Linked DNA regions of Aliamphritea ceti. The protein of the gene in region 1 interacts with the protein of each later gene in a pairwise test. Links are inferred from orthologs where the notes say so. Each region holds a gene or a part of one and is shown on either strand. Other genes may lie near its edges. The genes, in order: uvrB and uvrA.

What was found.
Region 2: the proteins of uvrB (region 1) and uvrA interact in binary tests that used the Escherichia coli proteins (3 or more experiments, as listed by UniProt). The link is inferred for Aliamphritea ceti from one-to-one orthologs.

Annotation. Positions count from the first base shown.
Region 1 is NZ_AP025282.1:3,074,254-3,081,593, forward strand. What follows is about bases 2,801-5,776. They hold uvrB (excinuclease ABC subunit UvrB), read right to left. Parts: upstream 5,310-5,776; coding sequence 3,291-5,309; downstream 2,801-3,290. Other genes in these bases: OCU49_RS14125 (response regulator), read right to left, coding at 2,801-3,120; OCU49_RS14135 (pyridoxal phosphate-dependent aminotransferase), read left to right, coding at 5,543-5,776. Also shown: OCU49_RS14115 (sensor histidine kinase), read right to left, coding at 1-1,117; OCU49_RS14120 (ABC transporter substrate-binding protein), read right to left, coding at 1,114-2,373; more of OCU49_RS14125, read right to left, coding at 2,407-2,800; more of OCU49_RS14135, read left to right, coding at 5,777-6,724; OCU49_RS14140 (L,D-transpeptidase family protein), read left to right, coding at 7,092-7,340. UniProt on the Escherichia coli protein: The UvrABC repair system catalyzes the recognition and processing of DNA lesions. A damage recognition complex composed of 2 UvrA and 2 UvrB subunits scans DNA for abnormalities.
Region 2 is NZ_AP025282.1:536,281-544,030, forward strand. Bases 2,368-5,753 are described here. They hold uvrA (excinuclease ABC subunit UvrA), read right to left. Parts: upstream 5,391-5,753; coding sequence 2,568-5,390; downstream 2,368-2,567. Other genes in these bases: OCU49_RS02350 (phosphate/phosphite/phosphonate ABC transporter substrate-binding protein), read left to right, coding at 2,368-2,550; ssb (single-stranded DNA-binding protein), read left to right, coding at 5,615-5,753. Outside these bases: OCU49_RS02340 (helix-turn-helix domain-containing protein), read right to left, coding at 1-640; OCU49_RS02345 (fatty acid desaturase), read left to right, coding at 815-1,753; more of OCU49_RS02350, read left to right, coding at 1,750-2,367; more of ssb, read left to right, coding at 5,754-6,211; rfbD (dTDP-4-dehydrorhamnose reductase), read left to right, coding at 6,250-7,182; OCU49_RS02370 (SirB2 family protein), read right to left, coding at 7,237-7,611. UniProt on the Escherichia coli protein: The UvrABC repair system catalyzes the recognition and processing of DNA lesions. UvrA is an ATPase and a DNA-binding protein. A damage recognition complex composed of 2 UvrA and 2 UvrB subunits scans DNA for abnormalities.

The DNA.
Region 1 (7,340 bases):
TCTTCTCGGCGTGTACTAACTGGTCCTGACTCTGCTGTAATTGCTGGTTGATGTGCGCTAAATCCTGATTAGAACTTTTTAGCTGCTGCTCCCGCTGATCAATACGTCGCAACAACCGGTTAAAACCTTTCGCTACATCCTGTACTTCTCGCCAGGCGCTGGTCTCATCAATAGGATCTTTATTCTTCTTAATGCTTAAGCGACGAATTTCCTGCTGTAAATATAAAATAGGTTTGGCGATAGCTCTCTGCCCCCAACGGTATGCCAGCAACACCATCACCGTCGCTACCGAGGCCACCAGCACAACCAGCTGCAACAAAATTTCCCAGCGCTGCTGGCGCAATAAAGTGTCATCAACCTGAAACTCAAACTGCAAATTCTGGGCTGGCCAGTCAGCCACGTACACGGCTGAATCTGCTTGCGGCTGCCCGTAATGCGCGATTTCTTTACTACCCTGCATCAAACGAATATGCATATCACTGATGCGCTCATTCAGCTGATAAGCATTGCTCATAGCACTCAGTGGAACCTCTGTAACTAACGCCCCTTCCACAAACCCCTGGTATTCCACAGGAATAACAATGCACCAGTAATATTCATCACCAATGGGATGCAACATGACTAACTCTGCAACTTCACCACTGATGACTTTTTGCATCCATGGCTTATGGCTGTAATCAGCTTCTAATTCTGGTTTAGTAGAAAAAACGGTTCGACCTTGAAAGTCCACCAGTGTCTCTTTGTACTGACGACCAAGTACAGACAGATTTTGCATAAAATCACTAACATACCCCTGCATTGACTCTGGCTGTAACACCCCCTGACGCATCACAGGAAATGCAGCATGATCACGCAATACCACCAGCTGGTTAGCCAGAAAACGATCAAACTCTGCCACCAGTATCTGGCTTTCATGCTGTAAATGATCTTCTCTCAGCTGCTGCATCACGCCATTAACCCGTAACCCGACAAGCAACACCACCAATATGCCCATCACCGCAATACTTAACGCCGTCAAACGTGCGACGCCCCGGGCAATACTGGGTTTACGCGGCTTATTTGATCTGAGAGTTTTACCAGACTTTCGTTCTGATCTTTGCTCTACCGACATATTCATTCAGACTCCAGAATGATATTGCCCTGCTGATTGAAGTACGCCATGCGCAAATCACTCAGCCCGAGGGCTTCATGGGCATCCGGCCGTTGTGGAAGATAAGCTGTAAAAGGCTGTTTATAGGTCTTTATCAGGCCTTTTACGGATACTTGTAAGTTATTTAACGCATCACGAATATTGGCACGGTCGGTGACTACGTCACCGCTCAATCCTGCCTGCTGAATAGCCGCAATTAATACCCGGGTAAGATCATAAGCATGTATAAAACCGGCTGGAGCTTTTATATCTCTGGGGCTGACTAAACCATCAAAGTTTATTCGTGCCTGCTGCAAGACCTGCTCAGCTAATGGCGCCCGTGGCAATTCAAAAAATGAAAAACGGGTCTGGATAAACTTCAGATCAGCAAGCGCTCGCGCTTCAGCGGAAACATCGATGGCAAAATCACCGCCGGTGATGCCCCAATGGCTACGTACGGGTAAACTCAGTGAAGGATCCTCCGCCATTGCCTGTAACAGAACCTTACCTTCAGGGGCATTCGCCACCAGAAAAATCACATCAGCACCGGATTGCCTGGCTTGTCTCAACATTGTTTTGGCGTTGTACTTACCCAATGACCAGTTAAACCAACCAATGCCTGCTACTTCTATACCTCTGTCAGCCAACGCCTTGAGCATGTTTTTTTCATTTGAACGTCCCCAGCCAGTATTTTCCAATAGCAAATACGGCTGCCTAAAACCTTCTTCATCAACCGCGTGAGCGGTTATGAACTCCCCGGCTTTGCTGTCATCTACGGACAACCGGTAAATCCAGTTATCAACGCCGTTACTGCGGGTGATGGGCGCCGCTGCCGCCCAGGGATCAAGCAAAAGAATCTTTTGCTGATTAATAAATGCTTTGTTGGCCAACAGAGGCGGTGAATGCAATCCACCAAATACCAGTAACCCCTGATCATCCTCTAAGAAGGATTTCAGGTTAACCTTACTACGGGATGAGTTACCCCGGTGATCTCGAATAACTATTTCAAACTGATAGCCTTGCAGCTGAAAATCATGCTCTTGCAGTGCGGTATAAATACCCCTGTAAATCGACTGAGTCGCATTTCTGGAAATACTGTTATCTGCATCAATATACAAACGCATCAGTTTTTGTTGCGCCCCGGCCCCGGCTTCTGACGATTGTTCAGTCTCAGCATCTGTCTGTGCAATCAGTGGTAAAGCCATACAGCACAGCATCAAAAAAATGATTAAACGTATCAGCATATCGATTACTCCATACTAAGCAGCCTGCTTAATTCAAGATGTAGTCTCGCGATTCTTTATATCCGGGTTATCTGTTTCAGAGGACTTGGCGACTGAGCCTTTCGCCAACGGTCTTTCTTTTAACGAGCTTTCCTTTAACAAACTTTCTTTTAATAAGCCTTGTACCCGCTCACGCAGCTGTAGGTTATCAAAAGGCTTCGCCAGTACCTCATCAGCTCCTGTATCCAGCGCTTGTTTCAGTTTGGCCGGCGCCAGTGCAGATATCACCAAGATCCGGCAGTGACGAATCTGTCGGTTACCCCGGATATATCGAATAACTTCATAGCCATCCAGACCTGGCATGCTCAGATCAAGCAGCACGATATCCGGCTTTTCCTGCAGCAACAGACTACCTGCCTGAAAACCATCAGCAGCTTCATGCAGCTCCCACTGCAGTGGCCGAAGCACACGACTGATTGCCCGACGAACTTCTTTCTCATCATCGACAATCAGAACTTTCGGCCTCGCTGGGCTTTCAGCAGTTTTAACATCTGCTGACTGAGCCGTATCAGTATCCGTTCGGTTAAGCTCTGCAGGAATTGGCAAGCTATTTTCCTGCAGAAAATTTATAAAATCGGCTTCAAGTATACGGTGGTTACCGCCAGGTAAACGGAAGGCTTTCAGCTTACCGCTGTTAATCCAGCGCAACACTGTACGGGGATTCACGTTACATAAGCTGGCAATTACACCACTGGTCAATGTCTGCATAGTTTCTCCTTGCTGCCTCCTATCATAGAACATTTTCAGACAATTGCGACTTATCAGACAAATCGGACATTTGTGACAAAACGGACTCAATCACACCGGTATGATGCTTATCTTCAAATTTCAGACATAAAAAAACCCGGCAACTGCCAGGCTTTTTACTGATTCAAAATCTACAAACCACTGTGTTTGAGTTTTTCCAGTTGGTCGCGGAAATGCGCCGCGGTCTCAAACTCCAGATTTTTCGCCGCCTCATACATCTGATCTTCAAGCTTGCTAAGTGCTTTAGCCAACTCTGCACCGCTCAACTTAGATGCATCCAGGGTATATTCAGCGGTAGCTTCAGCCACTTTCTTAGAAGCTTTGTTACTCTTCTTACGGCCAGGAATATACGCGGCACCTTCCATAATATCGGCAACTGACTTCGTAATGCCTTTCGGAACAATACCGTTCTTCTTATTGTGCTCGATCTGCTTTTCACGACGACGCTCTGTTTCATCCATCGCCCGTTGCATAGACCCGGTTACACGGTCGGCATAAAGAATTGCCCGGCCATTGATATTTCGCGCCGCACGGCCAATGGTCTGAATCATTGATGTTTCAGAACGCAGGAAGCCTTCTTTGTCCGCATCAAGAATTGCCACTAAACCAACTTCAGGCATGTCGATACCTTCCCGCAGCAGGTTAATCCCCACCAACACATCAAACTCACCGATACGTAAATCACGAATAATTTCTACCCGTTCAACGGTATCAATGTCTGAGTGCAGGTAACGAACTCTTACACCATGTTCGTCTAAATAATCGGTTAGATCTTCAGCCATACGCTTAGTCAAAACAGTGACAATAACTCGTTCGCCATTCGCTGCGACTTTATTAATCTCACCTAACAGATTATCAACCTGTGTTTGTGCAGGCCGGACTTCTACCACAGGGTCAAGCAGCCCCGTTGGTCGCACAACTTGCTCAACTACCTGACCCGCATTCGCTGCTTCATACTTACTCGGCGTCGCAGACACAAAAATCACCTGAGGCGAGATAGACTCCCACTCATCAAAACGCATCGGCCGGTTATCCAGTGCCGAAGGCAAACGGAAACCGTATTCCACTAACGTTTCTTTCCGCGAACGGTCACCTTTATACATTGCACCTAGCTGCGGCACAGTTACATGTGACTCATCCATTACCAATAATGCGTTGTCTGGCAAATAATCAAACAGTGTTGGTGGCGCCGCACCAGGGTCTCGACCTGACAGATAACGTGAATAGTTTTCGATCCCCGAGCAGTAACCCAGCTCCATGATCATTTCCATATCATAGAGGGTGCGCTGTTCCAGACGCTGTGCTTCTACCAGTTTATCGTTATCACGTAACTGTTTAAGCCGGTCCTGTAATTCAACTTTGATTTTATCAACCGCGCCGACCAGAATTTCCCGTGGAGTTACATAGTGAGACTTAGGATAAATCGTGGCACGGGGGACTTTACGCAGCACTTCACCGGTCAATGGGTCAAAGTAACTGATATTTTCTACTTCATCATCAAACAGCTCGATACGTACCGCTTCTTTTTCAGATTCAGCCGGAAACACATCAATCACATCGCCACGTACCCGGTAAGTGCCCCGGTGTAATTCGATATCATTACGGGTGTACTGCAGCTCGGCTAAGCGGCGCAAAATAAAGCGCTGATCAACTTCATCACCACGGTCAAGGTGCAGCATCATACCCAGATAAGACTTAGGATCACCCAGACCATAAATCGCTGAAACGGTCGCAACAATGATCGCATCTTCTCGCTCCAGCAAAGCTTTAGTCGCTGAAAGTCGCATCTGTTCAATGTGATCGTTTATTGAGGCATCTTTCTCAATGAAAGTATCTGAAGAAGGTACATAGGCTTCTGGCTGATAGTAATCATAGTAGGAAACGAAATACTCAACTGAGTTGTTCGGAAAGAACTCTCTGAACTCACCATATAACTGAGCCGCCAGTGTTTTATTATGCGCCATCACGATTGTTGGCCGCTGTAACTCAGCAATAACATTCGCAATAGTGAAAGTTTTACCTGAGCCTGTTACCCCAAGTAAAGTCTGTGAGGTCAGTCCTGCATTGATGCCTGTTACCAGACCTTCGATCGCTGCCGGCTGATCACCGGCAGGCTGAAAATTCGACTTTACCTGAAAGCGTTGCTTCATAATGTAATTTCGCTTGTACCACAGAAGATTGAGACAATCCGGCATTATACCCGGCTGGCAGAAAGCGGGACAAACGAATGTGTCCCCTGATTTTAAAAAACACTGCCATATTTCAGAAATATGTCGTTTTTTTACCTTTCAGGGGGATGATTCCACATGTCGCTTTCCGGTATGATTGTGCGGTTAATCGACCGTGGAATAAATCCACATTTTCAGAGGATATGGGCTTGGATATGCAACTTTCCGACCGCGTAAACAGTATCAAACCTTCCCCGACACTGGCAGTAACTAACCGTGCTGCCGAACTGCGTGCCGCGGGTCAGAACATTATCGGCCTAGGTGCCGGCGAACCTGACTTCGACACCCCGGAACACATTAAAACCGCAGCAATTACCGCACTGAACAACGGCTTCACGAAATACACCGCTGTTGACGGTACTCCGGCCCTGAAAACCGCGATTATTAAAAAGTTTAAACGTGATAATGGCTTCGACTACGAAGCAAACCAGATTCTGGTTTCATGCGGCGGTAAGCAGAGCTTCTTCAACCTTTCTATGGCTCTGCTGAACAAAGGTGATGAAGTTATTATCCCTGCGCCTTACTGGGTGTCTTACCCGGATATGGTTCTGATGGGTGAAGGTAAGCCAGTTATCGTGACGACTGAACAGTCTGCACGTTTCAAGCTGACGCCTGAACAGCTGGAAGCAGCAATCACTGAACGTACCAAACTGCTGGTTCTGAACAGCCCGTCTAACCCAACTGGCGTTGCCTATGAACTGGACGAGCTGAAAGCGCTTGGCGAAGTACTGAAAAAGCACCCACAGGTAATGGTTGCCAGCGATGACATGTACGAGCACATTATGTTCGACGATAAGCCATTCGTTAACATTCTGAATGCTTGCCCTGAACTGTATGACCGTACCATCGTACTGAACGGCGTATCTAAAGCTTACTCTATGACTGGCTGGCGTATTGGTTACGCGGCTGGCCCGGCAAAGCTGATCGGCGCAATGAAAAAGATTCAGTCACAGAGCACGTCTAACCCGACATCCATCTCTCAGGTTGCCGCTGAAGCTGCTCTGGAAGGCTCACTGGATTGCGTTAACGAAATGCTGACAGCATTCCAGGAACGTCGCAATTACGTAGTAAGCACACTGAACGAAATCGAAGGTGTTGACTGCCTGGACGTTGACGGAACTTTCTACGCATTCCCTAGCTTCCATGCAATCATCGAAAACGACGCTCGTTTCGAAGACGATATCGCGCTGGCTGAATTCATGCTGATGGAAGCAGGTGTTGCACTGGTACCAGGTTCTGCATTCGGCGCACCAGGTAACATGCGTTTGTCTTTTGCAACTTCAATGGAAGTACTGGAAGACGCACTGGGCCGTATCAAGAAAGCACTGCAAGGCTAAGGCTAAAGCTTAGTTTTACAGCTATAAAAAACCGGGCAATTGCCCGGTTTTTTATTACCTGAAATTTGAGAAACAATCGTTTCATTTTACATTCGGTCAAGAAATAACTTGAAGAAAGCCCATAGCCGGACTGTACTTATCTGTACTAACTTTCATTTTCGAAAGCGTGATTAGCCGCTACATAGCAAGACCGCAGCAGGACCCGGGAACATCTCAGCTGCTCGCCACTATGAAGTAAATACGCAGTAAACCTGTGGGAGCCACCGGAAAGACTGACCACTGACAGCAACATTTTTGCACGTATTATTCGCCATGCGTGATAACGGACAGTCGTTGACCGGCTTCGCCCCATTGGGAGGAGTATGTCATGTATTGCCGAGCTTTCTTTTACCGTACTTTCTTTTACCGAGCTTTCTTTTACAGAACTGCCTGTCCCCCAAAGACTGACCACTCCGACCTGTTTAGCCATACCTTATCCGCAATTCTCTTTCTGTTTCTGACCAGCATCACAGCTTCCGTTAATGCATCCAGCCGCCCTGCTATAACTCCTCTGGATACAGAGCCTTACAGCTTTAAAGAACTCCAGCAAGCCATTGGTTTTTACCAAACGCTTAAT
Region 2 (7,750 bases), 2.5 Mb from region 1 along the record:
TCAGCCGGTCATAAAAGTGTACCCGCAGAGTGGGATAGTGTTCATCTATCAGTCGCGCCATATAGTCAAACTGTGCTTTACGCAGTGAACGCGGGATTTGTTGCCAGATACCATGGCCCTTAGCCAGTTCATAGAGCGCCTGTACGGGCATGCATATTTCCAGATCATTGCCTCTTTCCTGAACCGTTTTAAGTAAGTCTTCACCGAAGTTATAACGGGGAGAGGCTCTGTGTGGCTCGAGTTCATGATTAACCAGTTCAGGCAGGCTAAGCATGTCTGGCAGATATGCCGGCACATAACGGGTTTTACCGCCGTTAATTTCAGCACGCCACTGAGTGAGCGGGGAGTGTTGTGCCTGGTCGGGTATGAGTTCTATTTCAGCACTGCTGGATACCTGCAGGCTGGCGTCGCTGGCTCCGGCAACTCCCAGTAACCAGTCGATTGAAACACCTTGTGCTGCGGCTATACGCATTAACGCTTCAGCGCGGGGCAGACGCAGGTTGGCGGGATCCAGAAACTGGCTCATCGCAGAGCGGTCCAGCTGACATTGGCGGGCAAATTCACTGGGGTTCAGACCAGATTGCAGTAGCAATTGTTTCAGGCGTTCACGAAACAGCGGTGCTATCTCTCGTTTATCCATGTTCCCAGCCGTTCATAATCATTGTCTTGTTGTTATATAAATATGATTGTTTTTGTATTTATACAACAAAATATTATTAGTGATGTATATCTTATGCATAAATTACAAATTCACAAATAGCCTCAGTTAATGTCTGGGCATATGCTCTTCTTATTGATAGTTAAGGAGTTATGTATGCACGCCACACGGGGAATTCGAATTGAATGGCCAACTTTGTTGCTGATTGTCAGCTGTTATAGCTGCTGGTGGCTGGTAGTGTCGTTTAGCGATTGGATTGCTTTATTGTGGCTGTTCTTACCTTTAATTCTTGCGTTGCAGTCGTCGTTGCAGCACGAGGCATTGCATAATCATCCTACTAACTGGCGGTGGCTGAATGAAGCTTTAGTATTCTTACCGGTAGGTGTTTTTCTGCCTTATGAGCGGTTTCGGGATACGCATCTGATACATCATCAGGATGAAAATTTAACGGATCCGTATGATGATCCTGAATCACATTATTTTGATTCTCAACAGTGGCAGGCAATGCCGACTGCTCTGAGGGATATATACAATTTTAATAACAGCTTGCTGGGGCGAATACTGATAGGGCCTGCGGTGTCTTTATGGTTGTTTTATAAAAATGATGTACGGTCAGTGGTTTCAGGAGAGTGGAATGTAATCCGGGCATATCTGATGCATTTGTCAGGGTTGGTACCGATGCTGTGGTGGTTATCTGAAGTTGCTCAGGTGAGTCTCTGGCTCTATATATTGTGTGCTTATGCAGGATTGTCTGTTCTGAAAATTCGCACTTTTCTTGAGCATAGAGCGCATTTTTCAGTGGCAGCGCGTACGGTGGTCGTTGAAGACCGGGGATTACTGGCATTTCTTTTTCTGAATAATAATTTACATGCGGTGCACCATCAGCACCCGGGCGTAGCCTGGTACCGCTTGCCAGCACTATACCGGGAATGTCGTGAGCAGTTTCTGGCAGATAATCAAAATTATCGCTATTCCAATTACCGTCAGGTATTTAACGAATATTTTTTGCAAGCGAAAGAGCCGGTCTCGCACCCATATATGCCTGCTATACCTGATGTTTTGCCGCAAAATAATTCCAGTGAGGTAATTGGATGATCGCGCGTTTACCTATGTATGACTGGCCCGAACTGAAATTCCAGCATGAGGCTTTATGGCAGCACTTAGCAGCAGTGTTACGTGAAGACTTACCAGAAGAGATTACTGTTCCGGAGTGCCTGTTGGAAGATGGTGATCAAGTTCAGCAATGGCTTTCTGAGTCACTATTGGTGGGGCAGACGTGCGGATTACCTTTTGCACAGGGCCTTTATAAACATACCTGCTTATTAGGCAGTCCTGTATATCGGTTGGAAAATTGCAGTGACGGTGAGTATTACAGTGTCATCGTTACGGGTGCGGATATAGATTCAGATGCAATTTGTTTTGAGCAATCGGAAGGTGCTATTGAAGAGGGGCAAGGTTTAAGAGCAGCTATTAATGCCAGGGATTCTCAGTCTGGATACTCAGCTTTGTTACACAGCCTTAGCAGAAACGCTCTGAGCCAGTTATGTATTTCTGGCAGTCATAGACAGTCGATTCAGATGCTGGCAGCTGGTGAGGCGGATGTTGCCAGTATAGATGCTGTTAGCTGGACACTGGCGAAACGTTATGAACCTGCTGCTAAAACATTAAAAGTAGTTGGGTATAGTCAGCCGACGCCTTGTCTACCGATGATTACAGGGTTGGGAGTATATTCTGCATGCATCAGTGAGAGTCTTATACGAGGTTTAGCGTCGCTGGATGATGCACTTAAGGACGATTTATTGTTGGAGGGACTGATGCCGCGAAAAGCAGAAGAATATCTGTTTCTGTCGCCCCGGCTGACCAGGGCGAAACAGAAACATAATATTGCTTAAACTTAATGCTGCTGAACTTAGCGCTCCAGCAATGGTTTGAGGAACTGGCCTGTATAGGAATGTTCCGTATTAGCTACATCTTCCGGAGTACCTGTAGCAATGATATGACCGCCTTTGGTGCCACCCTCGGGGCCTAAATCAACAATCCAGTCTGCTGTTTTTATAACATCAAGATTGTGTTCGATAACCACGATAGTGTTGCCGTGATCACGTAACCGGTAGAGTACATTGAGCAATTGCTGAATATCATAGAAGTGCAGACCTGTGGTCGGCTCATCAAGGATATAGAGTGTTTTGCCTGTATCCCGTTTACTTAGCTCTTTAGCCAACTTAACCCGTTGTGCTTCACCACCAGAAAGCGTAGTCGCTGCCTGGCCGAGGCGGATATAGCTGAGACCAACGTCGATCAGGGTTTGTAAACGACGTGACAGAGCAGGAATAGCGTCGAAGAATTCGCGGCCGTCTTCAACCGTCATCTGCAGCACTTCATCAATGCTCTTGCCTTTATATTTTACTTCCAGAGTTTCGCGGTTATAACGCTTACCTTTACAGACATCACAAGGTACATAAACATCTGGCAGGAAGTGCATTTCTACTTTGATAACCCCATCACCCTGACAGGCTTCACAGCGGCCACCTTTGACGTTGAAGCTAAAGCGCCCCGGCTTGTAACCACGGGCGCGTGCTTCCTGCGTGCCAGCAAATAATTCCCGAATAGGTGTGAAAATGCCGGTGTAAGTGGCTGGGTTAGAGCGAGGTGTGCGGCCAATCGGGCTTTGGTCGATATCGATGACCTTATCCATCTGCTTTAGGCCGTCAATCTCATGATGCGGCGCTGCATCCAGCGTTGTTGCCTTATTTAGTTCTGTGGCGGCCAGTGGATATAAGGTGCCGTTAATCAGGGTAGATTTACCGGAACCGGAAACGCCGGTAACACAGGTCAGCAAGCCCAGAGGAATTTCCAGATTCACTTCGTTAAGGTTATTGCCTGTTGCGCCCAACAACTTCAGCCAACGGCCGTCAGGAGAGTTGCGATCGCTAGGAATCTCGATTTTACGGCGACCTGAAATATAGTCACCGGTAATCGAGTTTTTATTATCCATGACTTGCTGTGGTGTGCCCTGGGCGATAATCTCACCACCGTGTACGCCGGCTCCGGGACCTACATCAATGACGTGATCTGCCAGTCGAATGGCGTCTTCATCGTGTTCAACAACGATAACGGTGTTACCTAAATCCCGCAGATGGATCAGTGTTTTTAGCAGACGATCATTGTCGCGCTGATGTAATCCGATTGAAGGTTCATCAAGTATGTACATTACGCCAACTAAACCGGCACCAATCTGGCTTGCCAGTCGGATACGCTGAGCTTCACCGCCGGAAAGTGTTTCAGCACTGCGTTCCAGTGACAGGTAATCCAGGCCGACATTTACCAGGAAAGCCAGTCGCAGGCGAATTTCTTTGACAATTTTGTCAGCAATTTCGCCCCGTTTGCCGTCCATTTTCAGCGTTTCGAAATAGTCATAACAATCGCCAATGGCCATCTCAACAATTTGTGGGAGGGTTTCGGTGGCAATGAATACGTGACGGGCATCACGGCGTAAGCGGCTGCCATCACAGGACGGACAAGATTGCATATTGATGTATTTGGAAAGGTCTTCACGGACCATTTCTGATTCGGTTTCCCGGTAGCGGCGTTCCAGGTTGTTAAGCACCCCTTCAAATGGGTGTGACTTGCTAATGGAATCACCACGGTCATTCAGATACTTGAAGGCGATATTGTCTTTGCCGCTACCCTGTAAAATGACTTTTTGCTGTTTAGCACTGAGCTCGCCAAACGGGGTGTTGATATCAAATTCGTAGTGGGCCGCAACAGCTTTAAGTTGCTGGAAGTAATACAGAGCACGTCGGTCCCAACCACGGATTGCGCCTTCGGAAAGTGTCAGGCTTGGATCACTGACAACTTTTTTCGGATCGAAGAATTGCTTAACACCCAGACCGTCGCAGGCAGAGCATGCGCCATGTGGGTTGTTGAACGAGAACATTCGGGGCTCAAGTTCTTGAATGCTGTGTCCACATTTTGGACAGGCAAAACGTGCAGAGAACACCATGTCTTCGCCGTCACCGTCCATATAACAGACAGTGGCAATTCCATCGGTGAGATTTAATGCAGTTTCGAAAGATTCAGCAAGACGCGCCTGCATATCCGGGCGTACTTTGAAACGGTCAACGACTGCTTCAATGTCGTGCTTTTTGTTTTTATCCAGTTCAGGAGCGCTATCGATGTCAATCACAATGCCATTAATACGAGCGCGGACAAAACCCTGTGTTTTCAGCTCGCTGATGGTATGTAAGTGCTCACCTTTACGGCCCTGAACGATAGGCGCCAGAAGCATAAGCTTGCTGCCTTCCGGCAGTGCTAACACCTGATCGACCATCTGACTTACGGTCTGAGCTGCCAGGGGTAAATCGTGATCCGGACAACGTGGTTCACCGGCACGGGCAAACAGTAGTCGCAAATAGTCATAAATTTCGGTGATGGTACCGACCGTTGAACGGGGGTTATGCGACGTAGACTTCTGTTCAATGGAAATCGCTGGTGACAGCCCTTCGATGTGATCAACATCGGGCTTTTCCATGACGGACAGGAATTGCCGGGCATAAGTAGACAGCGATTCGACATAGCGCCGCTGACCTTCAGCATAGAGGGTGTCAAAAGCCAGCGATGATTTGCCAGACCCGGAAAGTCCGGTAATGACAACCAGCTTATCGCGGGGAATTTCGATATCGACATTCTTAAGATTGTGGGTACGGGCCCCGCGAACCAGGATTTGTTCCATCAGTGTGTCCGACTTGTGCGCAAAAAAGAGATGATTATAGTGGCAGACGTGCCTGAAAAGCATCCTAAATCCTGAGATGTCCTGAAACATTATTTGGTAGATGTTCAGAGGTCTAATTATGCTATGCTTGGCGCCAGGAAAATGAATCGGCCAAAGTTAAGGCCGAACCAAGATCAACAGATGCAATATAGCCCCGCAGGACGCTGAGGGGAGTGGAGAATTCAATGGCACGCGGTATTAACAAAGTCATTCTGATTGGTAACCTGGGTAACGATCCGGATACTAAATATATGCCCAGCGGCAATGCCGTAACTAATATCACTGTAGCGACTTCAGAAAGCTGGAAAGACAAGCAAACTGGTCAGCAGCAGGAACGTACGGAATGGCACCGTGTAGTGTTTTTTAACCGGTTGGCTGAAATCGCCGGTGAATACCTGCGCAAAGGTTCTAAGGTGTATTTGGAAGGTTCGTTGCGTACCCGGAAGTGGCAGGGGCAGGACGGACAGGATCGTTACACAACTGAGATCGTTGCCAGCGAAATGCAAATGCTGGATGGTCGCGGCGGTGATAATAACGGCGGGTACCAGCAGTCACAGGGCGGTGGTTTCCAGCAGCAAGCACCACAGCAGCAGGCACCTCAGCAGCAATATCAGCAGGCGCCACAGCAACAACAGCAACAAGCTCCACAACAATATCAGCAGCAGGCGCCTCAGCAACAACAGGCTCCTCAGCAGCAGTACCAGAAGCCGCCTCAGCAGCAAGCACCAGCTCCACAGCCTGCGCCGGGTATGGATGATTTCGACGACGATATCCCATTCTGATCCATTGTTCTGTGTAGTGAGTGAGGTAATCTGTAGTCATGCTGAAGGCGTTTATTTCCCAGCCAGCTAAATTGCTTATTATTGGTGCTGACAGTCAGATCGGGTATTTCCTGAATCTGGCTGCGCAAACTGATGCTTTTTATATTCCGGTACCTTTTACCGATGCGGAACTGGATATAAATAATCGTCAGATGCTAGAGCAGCGGCTTGATGAAGTTCAACCAGACTATGTGATCAATACTTCCGGTTACAATGATGTTGATCAGGCTGAGCGTGATCCTGATGAGTGCTATCGGCGTAACACAAAGGCTGTTGAAACATTGGCAGTTGCTTGCGCTAAACGTGACATCGCGGTACTGCACTTATCATCGGATTATGTGTTTGACGGACATTATGCCAGTGGTTATGCAGAGGCTGATGAAGCTAAACCTCTGGGTGTCTATGGCGATAGTAAATGGCGTGGTGAAGAAGCTTTGCGCCAGACGTTGGAACGTCACCTTATTCTAAGGGTAAGCTGGGTTTTTAGTCCGGTTGGTGATAACTACATGCAGCGTGCTTTGCGTCAGGCCCGCGAACAGTCTGTAATTTCTGCAGCGGATGACAGGCGCGGATGTCCAACATCTGCGGCAGACATTGCCCGGGTTATTATTGCAATGCTTAAGCAAGTGCATAATGGTGCAGATGTTTGGGGTACCTATCATTATTGCGGTGCAGAAGTCACTTCACGCTATGGTTTCAGTGAAGCGGTTTTGGCGGCAGCAGGTCAGTTTGAAGATTTTCGAGCAGAAGAAATTCGTGCCGTACCTTCGAAAGATTACGGAACAGATACCGAGCGTCCGGCGTCTTCAGTACTAGTCTGTAAGAAGTTGTTGAATGCTTTTGGTATTCGCCAGATTCCATGGCGACATGAGCTGATTAATGTTGTGAAAACGTTGTATCAGCCAGTGGCCGAGCAGGACGCTCAATCGTAGGGTTTATCAGCAGCACCGGTCGGTGCTGCTAACCTAGTTTGTCAGAAAAATAGCTTACCAGGGAAATGGCATGTGGCTACGTGCGACAGCAAAGATGTAGCCCCAGCAAGCTAAGGCCAGAATCAGTGCCATGGTACGAATCGCTTTAGTCTTACCGCGTTTCAGTGCCATCGTTCCCAGTACGATGTAAGCAATAAGCCCTCCCAGCTTAGCTGTTAACCATGCGTCGACAAACGGATACTGGCTTATTGTGATGGTCAGGCCAACCGCTGTTACCAGGAGCAGAGTATCAATAATATGCGGTGCAATTTTTACCCAGCGGCGTTGCAGGAGGTTGTTATCGGTCAGCATCCAGAAGCCGCGGATAGCGAATGATAATAGGGTTAACATGGCACAGGTCATGTGCAGGTGTTTTAATAGCATGTACATAGGTCTGTTTGGCTCTTAATATAATCGTTTCTATATATGGCGCTGTTACATAAACATTGTCGCTATATATAGGTATAATCGGGTTTGTGAGCAGTGCTCCGCTTCTTTGATGAAGGCGGCTCATTCTCACTGATTTACT